Regions from separate parts of the Parageobacillus sp. VR-IP genome, predicted to be linked through region 2. Evidence: riboswitches for the same ligand, from Rfam matches in the RefSeq annotation. Region 2 holds a riboswitch; the other holds the start of a gene.
What was found. A riboswitch is a leader RNA that binds a small molecule or an ion and turns the genes downstream of it on or off. The one in region 2 is predicted to bind S-adenosylmethionine.

Region 1: it holds a riboswitch for S-adenosylmethionine, as region 2 does, so the genes downstream of both, HT574_RS01000 (bifunctional homocysteine S-methyltransferase/methylenetetrahydrofolate reductase) here and HT574_RS07880 (LLM class flavin-dependent oxidoreductase) in region 2, are expected to answer to the same signal.

What each region holds. Positions count from the first base shown of each region.
Region 1 is NZ_JABVYQ010000001.1:177,551-181,909, reverse strand. Features, by position in the region: gene HT574_RS01015 (BMP family lipoprotein) at 1-688, opposite strand, end outside; gene HT574_RS01010 (CvfB family protein) at 798-1,655, opposite strand; gene HT574_RS01005 (YajQ family cyclic di-GMP-binding protein) at 1,854-2,345, shown strand; SAM riboswitch class I at 2,615-2,718, shown strand; gene HT574_RS01000 (bifunctional homocysteine S-methyltransferase/methylenetetrahydrofolate reductase) at 2,795-4,359, shown strand, end outside.
Region 2 is NZ_JABVYQ010000002.1:486,385-490,743, reverse strand. Features, by position in the region: gene qoxB (cytochrome aa3 quinol oxidase subunit I) at 1-1,489, shown strand, start outside; gene qoxC (cytochrome aa3 quinol oxidase subunit III) at 1,493-2,107, shown strand; gene qoxD (cytochrome aa3 quinol oxidase subunit IV) at 2,109-2,408, shown strand; SAM riboswitch class I at 2,534-2,637, shown strand; gene HT574_RS07880 (LLM class flavin-dependent oxidoreductase) at 2,705-3,766, shown strand; gene HT574_RS07875 (ATP-grasp domain-containing protein) at 3,768-4,359, shown strand, end outside.

The DNA of each region.
Region 1 (4,359 bases), on a different contig from region 2:
CACCGACTCCGGTCAATCCAGCCGCCGTATACACGACGTCGCACTTTTTGGCAAACATGTCTTTGGCGATATTAGCGCCGAGCTTGTCATTGCCAAAATCGCCGGCATAGACAATTTGAACAGAAGCGGACGGCTTTACGGCGTGAACCCCTTTTTCAAATCCCGTTGCAAATTTATGAATCAACGGCGCATCCGCCCCACCGATAAACCCGAGGCGGTTTGTTTTCGTCGTCAGCGCCGCCACCACTCCGGCAAGAAAGCTTCCTTCATCTTCTTTAAACGTAATCGATGTCACATTTTTTAAATCCGAAACAGCGTCAACTAAAATAAAATGCTGCTTTGGATATTGTTTCGCCACTTTTTCCAAATCTTCTTGTACCATGAAGCCAAGGCCGATGATGATATCATTGCCATCTGCAGCAAGCTCTTTTAACCCTTGTTCATATGTTTTCGTATCTTTCAATTCACGGTAATCAAAAATAATGCCTAGTTCATCTCGTGCTTTCATTAATCCGCGAAACGCAGAATCGCTAAACGATTGATCCCCAAGTCCGACGTCCGACAACATAATTCCGACTTTGATCCTGTCTTTCTTTGCCACTGTCTCTTCCGGCGAACAGCCGGACATCATCGTAAACATAGCCAATAACGCGATAACAAGATGCCATATACGTCTTTGCTGTTTCATATGTTCGTCCCTTTCTTTTCATAGTGTCCATTATTGTTTATCGGCATGGTTCGACATTTGTTAAGTTTTTTGGCAGAAAAAAAGCAAAGCCCGACTGGCTCTGCCTCCTTTATTCCTTCTTATACGTCCAACCATTTTCTTGATATACTTTTCCTTCCTTCATCAGGCGGCCTAAAGCACGTTTAAAGGCGGCCTTGCTCATATGAAAGCGCGCTTGAATATCAGTAGGATCGCTTTTGTCATGATATGGCATCGCCCCGCCACGGCTTTCTAAATAGGCATAAATGGCCGCCGCGTCTTCGTCTATGCTTTCATGCTTGCGCGGCAACAGGGATACGTTCACCGTCCCGTCTTCTTTGACGGCGATAATCCGCCCTTCCACTGTTTCCCCAAGCCTCGGCGCGTTTCGCCACTGGGATTCATGAACAAAACCGAGATAGCCGATATCGGAGATAAGAAACGCTCCTACTTTAATCACGCGGTAGACGCGCCCGCGAATATTCTGGTTAAATGCTGATTCCGGCGCGCTCACGGCGATTTGTTTCATCGTTTCATCATCGGCAAGCCTAGCAAGAAGGCGGCCGCGTTTATCCGTTTTTAACGAACAATATAATTGATCCCTTCGCTTTGGCCATAACGAGCGAAGCGGCGGCAAATCATCGATGGACACAAGCAAATCTTTGGAAATGCCAATATCGACAAAAACGCCCAATTTCGGAACGACGTCCACCACTTCAACCCAGTCGTAGCAGTTGTTCGTGATTTTCGGCATTTTCATGGCGGCGCATAGCCGCCCGTCGTGGTCATGATATAAAAATACGGTTGCCTCGTCGCCCACCGCAAGCATGTCGTTCGCTTCACTTTTATGCAGCAGCACTTCCTCCATGCCGTTCGTTAAAACGTAGCCAAACGGCGTTTCCCGTTTTACCGTTAATGTCATGATTTCTCCAGGAATTAATCGTTTCATTGCAGCCTCTTCCTTTTGTCTATATTTTCACGCTTATTATTCCCCACTCCAATTGAAAGTTCCACGCAAAACGTCGTTTTTCCCTGCATCACAAGAACGCTGCTATCCGTGTTTGGTCCCCCACTCCTTTTCTTGTTGTGTCCCTTGCCACATTTTACTATAATGAAACTAAATAACGAAAAGTGCTGGAGGTTGTGTATGTCGAAAGAAAGTTCCTTTGATATTGTATCCAAAATCGACTTATCCGAAGTCACCAATGCGATCAACATCGCACTGAAAGAAATTAAAAACCGCTATGACTTTAAAGGCAGCAAAAGCGACATTTCCTTAGAAAAAGACGAACTCGTTCTCATTTCTGACGATGAATTTAAATTGGAACAGCTTAAAGACGTGCTGATCGGCAAGCTCATTAGACGAGGCGTGCCGACGAAAAACATTCAATACGGCAAAATTGAGCCAGCATCAGGCGGCACGGTGCGCCAGCGCGCCAAACTCGTGCAAGGCATCGACAAGGAAAATGCGAAAAAAATCAACACGATCATTAAAAACACCGGCCTGAAAGTGAAAAGCCAAGTACAGGATGATCAAATCCGCGTCAGCGGCAAAAGTAAAGACGATTTGCAAAAGGTCATCGCCGCAATTCGCGAAGCTGATCTGCCGATTGATGTGCAATTTGTCAACTATCGATAAAAAAGATGTTACGGCACTAAGTGCCCGTAACATTTTTTTATGCTCTTCCCCTCTATTTCCACATTTATAAATTCCAATCATTCACGTTCACTATAGTGAATGACACTGTTTTCATTAAATATCAAGTACTAATGCTTTTTCCATGTAAGGATGGGATATTTTCTTGAAAACGATTCCATTATATTGAATATTTTCAGAAAATGCTTTACATTATATATTAATATCAAAACTATATCGTTGAAACGTTTGGCTACAACTTCATAGCGAATTTCTTATCAAGAGAGGGGGAGGGACTGGCCCAGTGAACCCTCAGCAACCTGGCGGAAGCCAAGGTGCTAAATCCAGACAGGCGAAAACGCCTGGAAGATAAGAAGAGACGATACATAAAAAGTCTTCTTCTTATAGAAGGCTTTTTTCTTTTACCATTTTCATAGAACGGGGGAATGAGCGTGGGACTTTTGCAAGACTTAAAAGAACGCATCCTCATCGCCGATGGCGCGATGGGAACGCTATTATACTCGCACGGCGTCGACCGATGTTTTGAAGAACTAAATTTATCGAAGCCGGAAGACATCATTCATATTCATGAAGCATATATCGCCGCAGGCGCCGAGGTCATTCAAACGAATACATATGGCGCCAACTACGTCAAACTCGCCCGCTATGGACTCGAAGACGAGGTGCCGGCGATTAACCGCGCGGCGGTAAGGCTCGCCAAACAGGCGGCGGGAAATAAAGCCTACGTGCTTGGAACGATCGGAGGGTTGCGCAGCATCAATAAAAGCGCCGTTTCCATCGAAGAGGTAAAGCGGACGTTTCGCGAGCAATTGTTTGTGCTGTTAAATGAGGATGTCGACGGCTTGTTGCTCGAAACGTATTACGATTTAGAAGAATTAGAGACAGTGCTTGCGATCGCACGCAAAGAAACAGATAAGCCGATTATCGCGCACGTCTCCCTCCATGAAGTCGGCGTCTTGCAAGATGGCACTCCTCTTGCCGAAGCATTGGCGCGCCTAGAACAGTTGGGAGCCGATGTCGTCGGTCTAAACTGCCGTCTCGGCCCGTACCATATGATCCGCTCGCTGGAGGAAGTGCCGCTGCCAAACAGAGCGTTTCTTTCCGCGTATCCGAACGCAAGCCTGCCGGATTATCGCGATGGACGGCTTGTCTATGAAACAAACACGGATTATTTTAAAGAAACAGCGCTTGCCTTCCGTGAGCAAGGCGTGCGCCTGATTGGCGGGTGCTGCGGCACGACGCCGAAACATATCGAAGCGATGGCAAACGCCTTAACCGATCGGACGCCAGTGCAAACGAAAACGGTCAAACAGCGCCATATTTCCGTTTCCATATCATCAAACGAACCAAACGCGGTGCCGACGCTGCAAGACATCGTCCGCGAGCGCCGTTCGGTGATCGTCGAGCTCGATCCGCCAAAAAAATTAGGGATCGCCAAATTTTTAGAAGGCGCCAAAGCGCTGAAAGAGGCAAACATTGATGCCCTGACACTGGCTGACAACTCGCTGGCTACCCCACGAATCAGCAACATGGCGCTCGGCTCCATCGTCAAACAGCAGCTCGGCATCCGTCCGCTTATTCATATCACCTGCCGCGACCGCAATTTGATCGGGCTGCAGTCGCATCTGATGGGCTTGCATACGCTCGGTATCACCGATGTGCTCGCCATTACCGGCGATCCATCGAAAATCGGCGATTTTCCTGGAGCGACATCGGTCTACGACTTATCGTCTTTCGACTTGATTCGGCTCATTCGCCAATTTAACGAAGGGCTGTCGTATTCGGGAAAACCGCTCGGACAAAAAACGAATTTTTCGATCGCCGCGGCCTTTAATCCGAACGTCCGCCATTTGGATAAGGCCGTAGAGCGCCTGGAGAAAAAAATTCAATGCGGCGCCCACTATTTTATTACCCAGCCGCTTTATTCCGAACGGCAAATCGAGGAAGTGTACGAAGCGACGAAACATCTCGAAACGCCGATTTACATCGGCATTAT
Region 2 (4,359 bases):
GTTTGTCATCGGCGGCTCCCCGGATGCCGGCTGGACGGCATATTTTCCACTTGCTAGCAATGAATTTAGCCCAGGGGTTGGCAACAACTATTATGCAGTCGCCTTGCAAATTTCCGGAATTGGGACGTTGATGACCGGAATTAACTTTTTGGTGACGATTTTAAAAATGCGGGCGCCGGGTATGACGCTTATGCGCATGCCGATGTTTACATGGACGGTTTTAATTACATGTGTCATCATTATTTTCGCGTTTCCAGTGTTAACGGTCGCATTGGCGTTAATGACGTTTGACCGTTTGTTTGACACGCAATTTTTCACGATGGCCAACGGCGGTATGTCCATGCTTTGGGCAAACTTGTTCTGGATTTGGGGCCATCCGGAAGTATATATTGTCATTTTGCCATCTTTCGGGATTTTTTCGGAAATTGTCAGCACATTTTCCCGCAAACGTCTATTTGGTTATAAAGCAATGGTCGGTTCGATCGTTGGTATCGCCTTTTTAAGCTTTATCGTTTGGGTGCACCACTTCTTTACGATGGGTGCCGGTCCAGCGGTGAACTCGTTTTTCTCGATTACAACGATGGCGATTGCGATTCCGACTGGAGTGAAAGTATTTAACTGGCTGTTTACGCTGCGCAAAGGAAAAATTCGTTTTACGACAGCGATGCTTTGGACGCTGGCGTTTATCCCGAACTTCGTCATTGGCGGGGTTACTGGCGTTATGCTCGCTATGGCAGCGGCGGACTATCAATACCATAATAGTTATTTCTTAATTGCCCATTTCCATTATGTATTAATTGCTGGTACGGTGTTTGCTTGTTTTGCTGGGCTTCATTATTGGTATCCGAAAATGTTCGGTCATCTATTAAACGAACGTTTAGGAAAATGGACGTTCTGGCTCTTTATGATTGGGTTTAATGTTTGCTTCTTCCCGATGTATTTCTTAGGATTAATGGGAATGACGCGACGCATGTACACGTACTCGGCCGGACTTGGCTGGACGCCGTTGAACGTTGTGGCGACGATTGGCGCGGCGCTGATGGGCATTGGCTTTATCGTGCTTTGCTATAACATTTATTACAGCGCGCGTTACGGCGAGCGCGACATGACCGGAGATCCGTGGGACGGTCGCACGCTCGAGTGGGCGACTGCTTCACCGCCAGCGCACTATAACTTCCCAATCACTCCGGAAGTAACGGATTTGGACGCTTATTGGGTTATGAAGAAAAACGGAAACGGGTTGGAAGTAAAAGAAGGACAATTAAAGCCGATTCATATGCCAAGCAACTCAGGCCGCCCGTTCTTGATTTCGATTGCATTTTTCTTCGCGGGCTTTGGTCTTGTCTTTAAATGGTTTACGTTGGCGATTATTGCTGCGATCTTCATTATTCTCGGTTTAATTCTCCGTTCGTTTGACGATGATGACGGCTATTACATTAGCGTGGACGAAATTAAACACACGGAGCGTTTGGCACGGAAGGGGGCGTAACGGATGGCAGAAGCAGCTCACCGATATGATGAAACAATGCCGCTCGAGTATCGGACGGAAGAAAGCCGTTTAAATATTTTAGGATTTTGGATTTTCCTTGGCGCCGAGGTCGCGTTGTTTGCGACCTTGTTCGCCACCTATCTTGTTTTATTCCAACGTACGGGAAGCGGCCCGACTGCGAAAGACTTATTTGAGGTAAAAGATGTTTTAATTGAAACGTTGCTTCTATTAACCAGCAGTTTTACGTGCGGCCTGGCTATTTTTGAAATGCGCCGCAATCGCCTTAGCGGTTTATTAACATGGCTGTTGGTGACGCTCCTTTTAGGTGCAGGGTTTATTACCTTTGAAATTCGCGAATTTATTCATTACGTCCATGAAGGAGCGACGATGCAAACAAGTGCGTTTCTCTCTAGCTTTTTCGTGCTTGTCGGAACGCACGGGGCGCACGTCAGCCTTGGAATTGGCTGGATGATTTTAATTATCATTCAGCTGCTCCAGCGCGGATTTACGCCGCGGACGGCAAGAAAAGTGTTTATCGTCAGCTTGTATTGGCATTTTCTTGACGTTGTATGGATTTTTATCTTTACATTAGTTTATTTGACCGGGATGGTGATCTAGGATGGGTGCAAACAATCACCATGAATCATTTCCTTGGAAACATGTCGTCGGTTTTGTTCTTTCGCTTGTGCTGACGTTCGCTGCGCTTTGGGTCGCGCTATCTTCGGGATTAACGGCGAAAGCGATTATTGGCGTCATCATCATTTTTGCTATCATTCAGGCAAGCTTGCAGCTATTTATGTTTATGCATATGACGGAAAGCGACAGCGGCAAAATTCAAACGATCAATATGGCATATAGCTTTTTTATCGCGGTGGTCGTTGTCGCTGGTTCGGTTTGGACGATGTCATTTGTGCTGTAATAAAACCCCTGGCTCTTTCCCTGCGAAAGAGCCGGGGTTTTTTATATTGACGCTGTAAATGACATTATGGTAGGATAAAATAAATCTGATAAAACAGATAAGAAAAGAAGGAGAAAATAAAATAAATAGTATCAAGAGCGGCAGAGGGAATGGCCCAATGAAGCCCGGCAGCCGCTGATATTGGTCAGAAAAGCGCTGATTCGCGCAGGCTGGTTCTGGAAGATAAGATGAAGCGCACCACTTCTTCTTATCGAAGAAGTTTTTTATTTTTATTATTAGGGGAGGAGAGGAGAAAGATGAGATATGGATTTTGGCTGCCGATTTTCGGAGGCTGGCTGCGCAACGTTGAGGATGAAAACATGCCGGCGACGTTTGAATATGCGAAAACGGTGGCGCAAAAAGGAGAGCAATGGGGATATAGCACAACATTAGTCGCGGAGCTGTATTTAAATGATATAAAAGGGCCGGAGAGGGATTCGCTGGAAGCATGGTCGACGGCGGCGGCACTGGCGGCGGTGACAGAAAAATTGGAAATTATGACGGCAGTCCGTCCCGGTTTTCATAATCCGGCCGTTACGGCGAAAATGGCGGCCAATATTGACCACATTAGCAACGGCCGCTTTACACTGAACGTTGTATCGGCATGGTGGGAGGAAGAAGCGCGTCAATATGGCGGCATTTTTACCGAACATGATGAGCGCTATGATCGCACGGAAGAATTCGTTCAAGTGTTAAAAGGAATGTGGACGAACGATGTATTTCATTTCCGGGGAAAATTTTATGAAGTAAAAGGAGCCCATTTAGCGCCGAAACCGGTGCAAAAGCCGTATCCGATTTTATACGCCGGCGGCGAGAGCGAACGGGGAAAACAAGCGATTGTCGAGCATTGCGATGCATATGTGATGCATGGCGGAACAGTAGAAGAAATCGCCCGCAAAGTTGCCGACATGAAACAACGCCGCGAACAGGCAGGAAAAGAGCCGTTTCGCTCGTTTGGCATGGCGGCGTTTGTCATTTGCCGCGACAGCGAGGAGGAGGCGCAGGCGGAATTAAAGCGCATTACCGACGTTAAATTATCGAGCGGCTATGCAGGATATCATGATTTCGTCAGCAAATCCCAGCTTGAACTGCAATTGAAATTGCAAGACTATTCTGTATCGAACAGGGGATTGCGTCCAAATCTAATTGGTACACCGAAACAAATCGCTGACCGCATTTTGGCATATGAAAATGCAGGGGTCGATTTATTGATATTGCAGTTTTCACCTCAGCTAGAGGAAATGGAGCGGTTTGCCAAACAAGTGATGCCGCTTGTCGAGGAACGCCGGAATCGGTTTGTGGCGAAAGGGGAAAAGTAAGATGAGCAAAATTTACATTATTCATGAAAATAGCGAATGGACTGTGCATTTAACGCGGCGGTTGGACGAACTTGGTCTGCCTTATGAAGAATGGTTTTTAGACAAAGGGATGGTCGATTTATCGACGACGCCTCCGGAAGGAGTATTCTACAGCCGAATGAGTGCCTCATCCCATACGCGGGCGCATCGTTTTGCCCCGGAACTCACGGAAGCGGTGCTCGCTTGGCTCGAGCGCCATGGGCGCCGGGTGCTCAACGGAAGCCGGGCGCTCCGTTTAGAAGTAAGCAAAGTGAATCAATATATGGCATTAAATGCGCATGGAATCCGCACGCCGAAAACGATTGCCGCCGTCGGCAAGGAACAAATTGTGGAAGCGGCAAAACAGCTTGGCGCGCCGTCGTTTATTACGAAACATAACCGCGCTGGCAAAGGGCTTGGCGTGCAATTGTTCCATTCCATTGAAGCGCTTCAGCGATATCTTGAAAGCCCTGCTTTTGAAGATTCAGTCGACGGCATTACACTGGTGCAAGAATACATTCAAGCGCCGGAGCCGTTCATCACCCGTTGTGAATTTGTCGGCGGCAAATTTATGT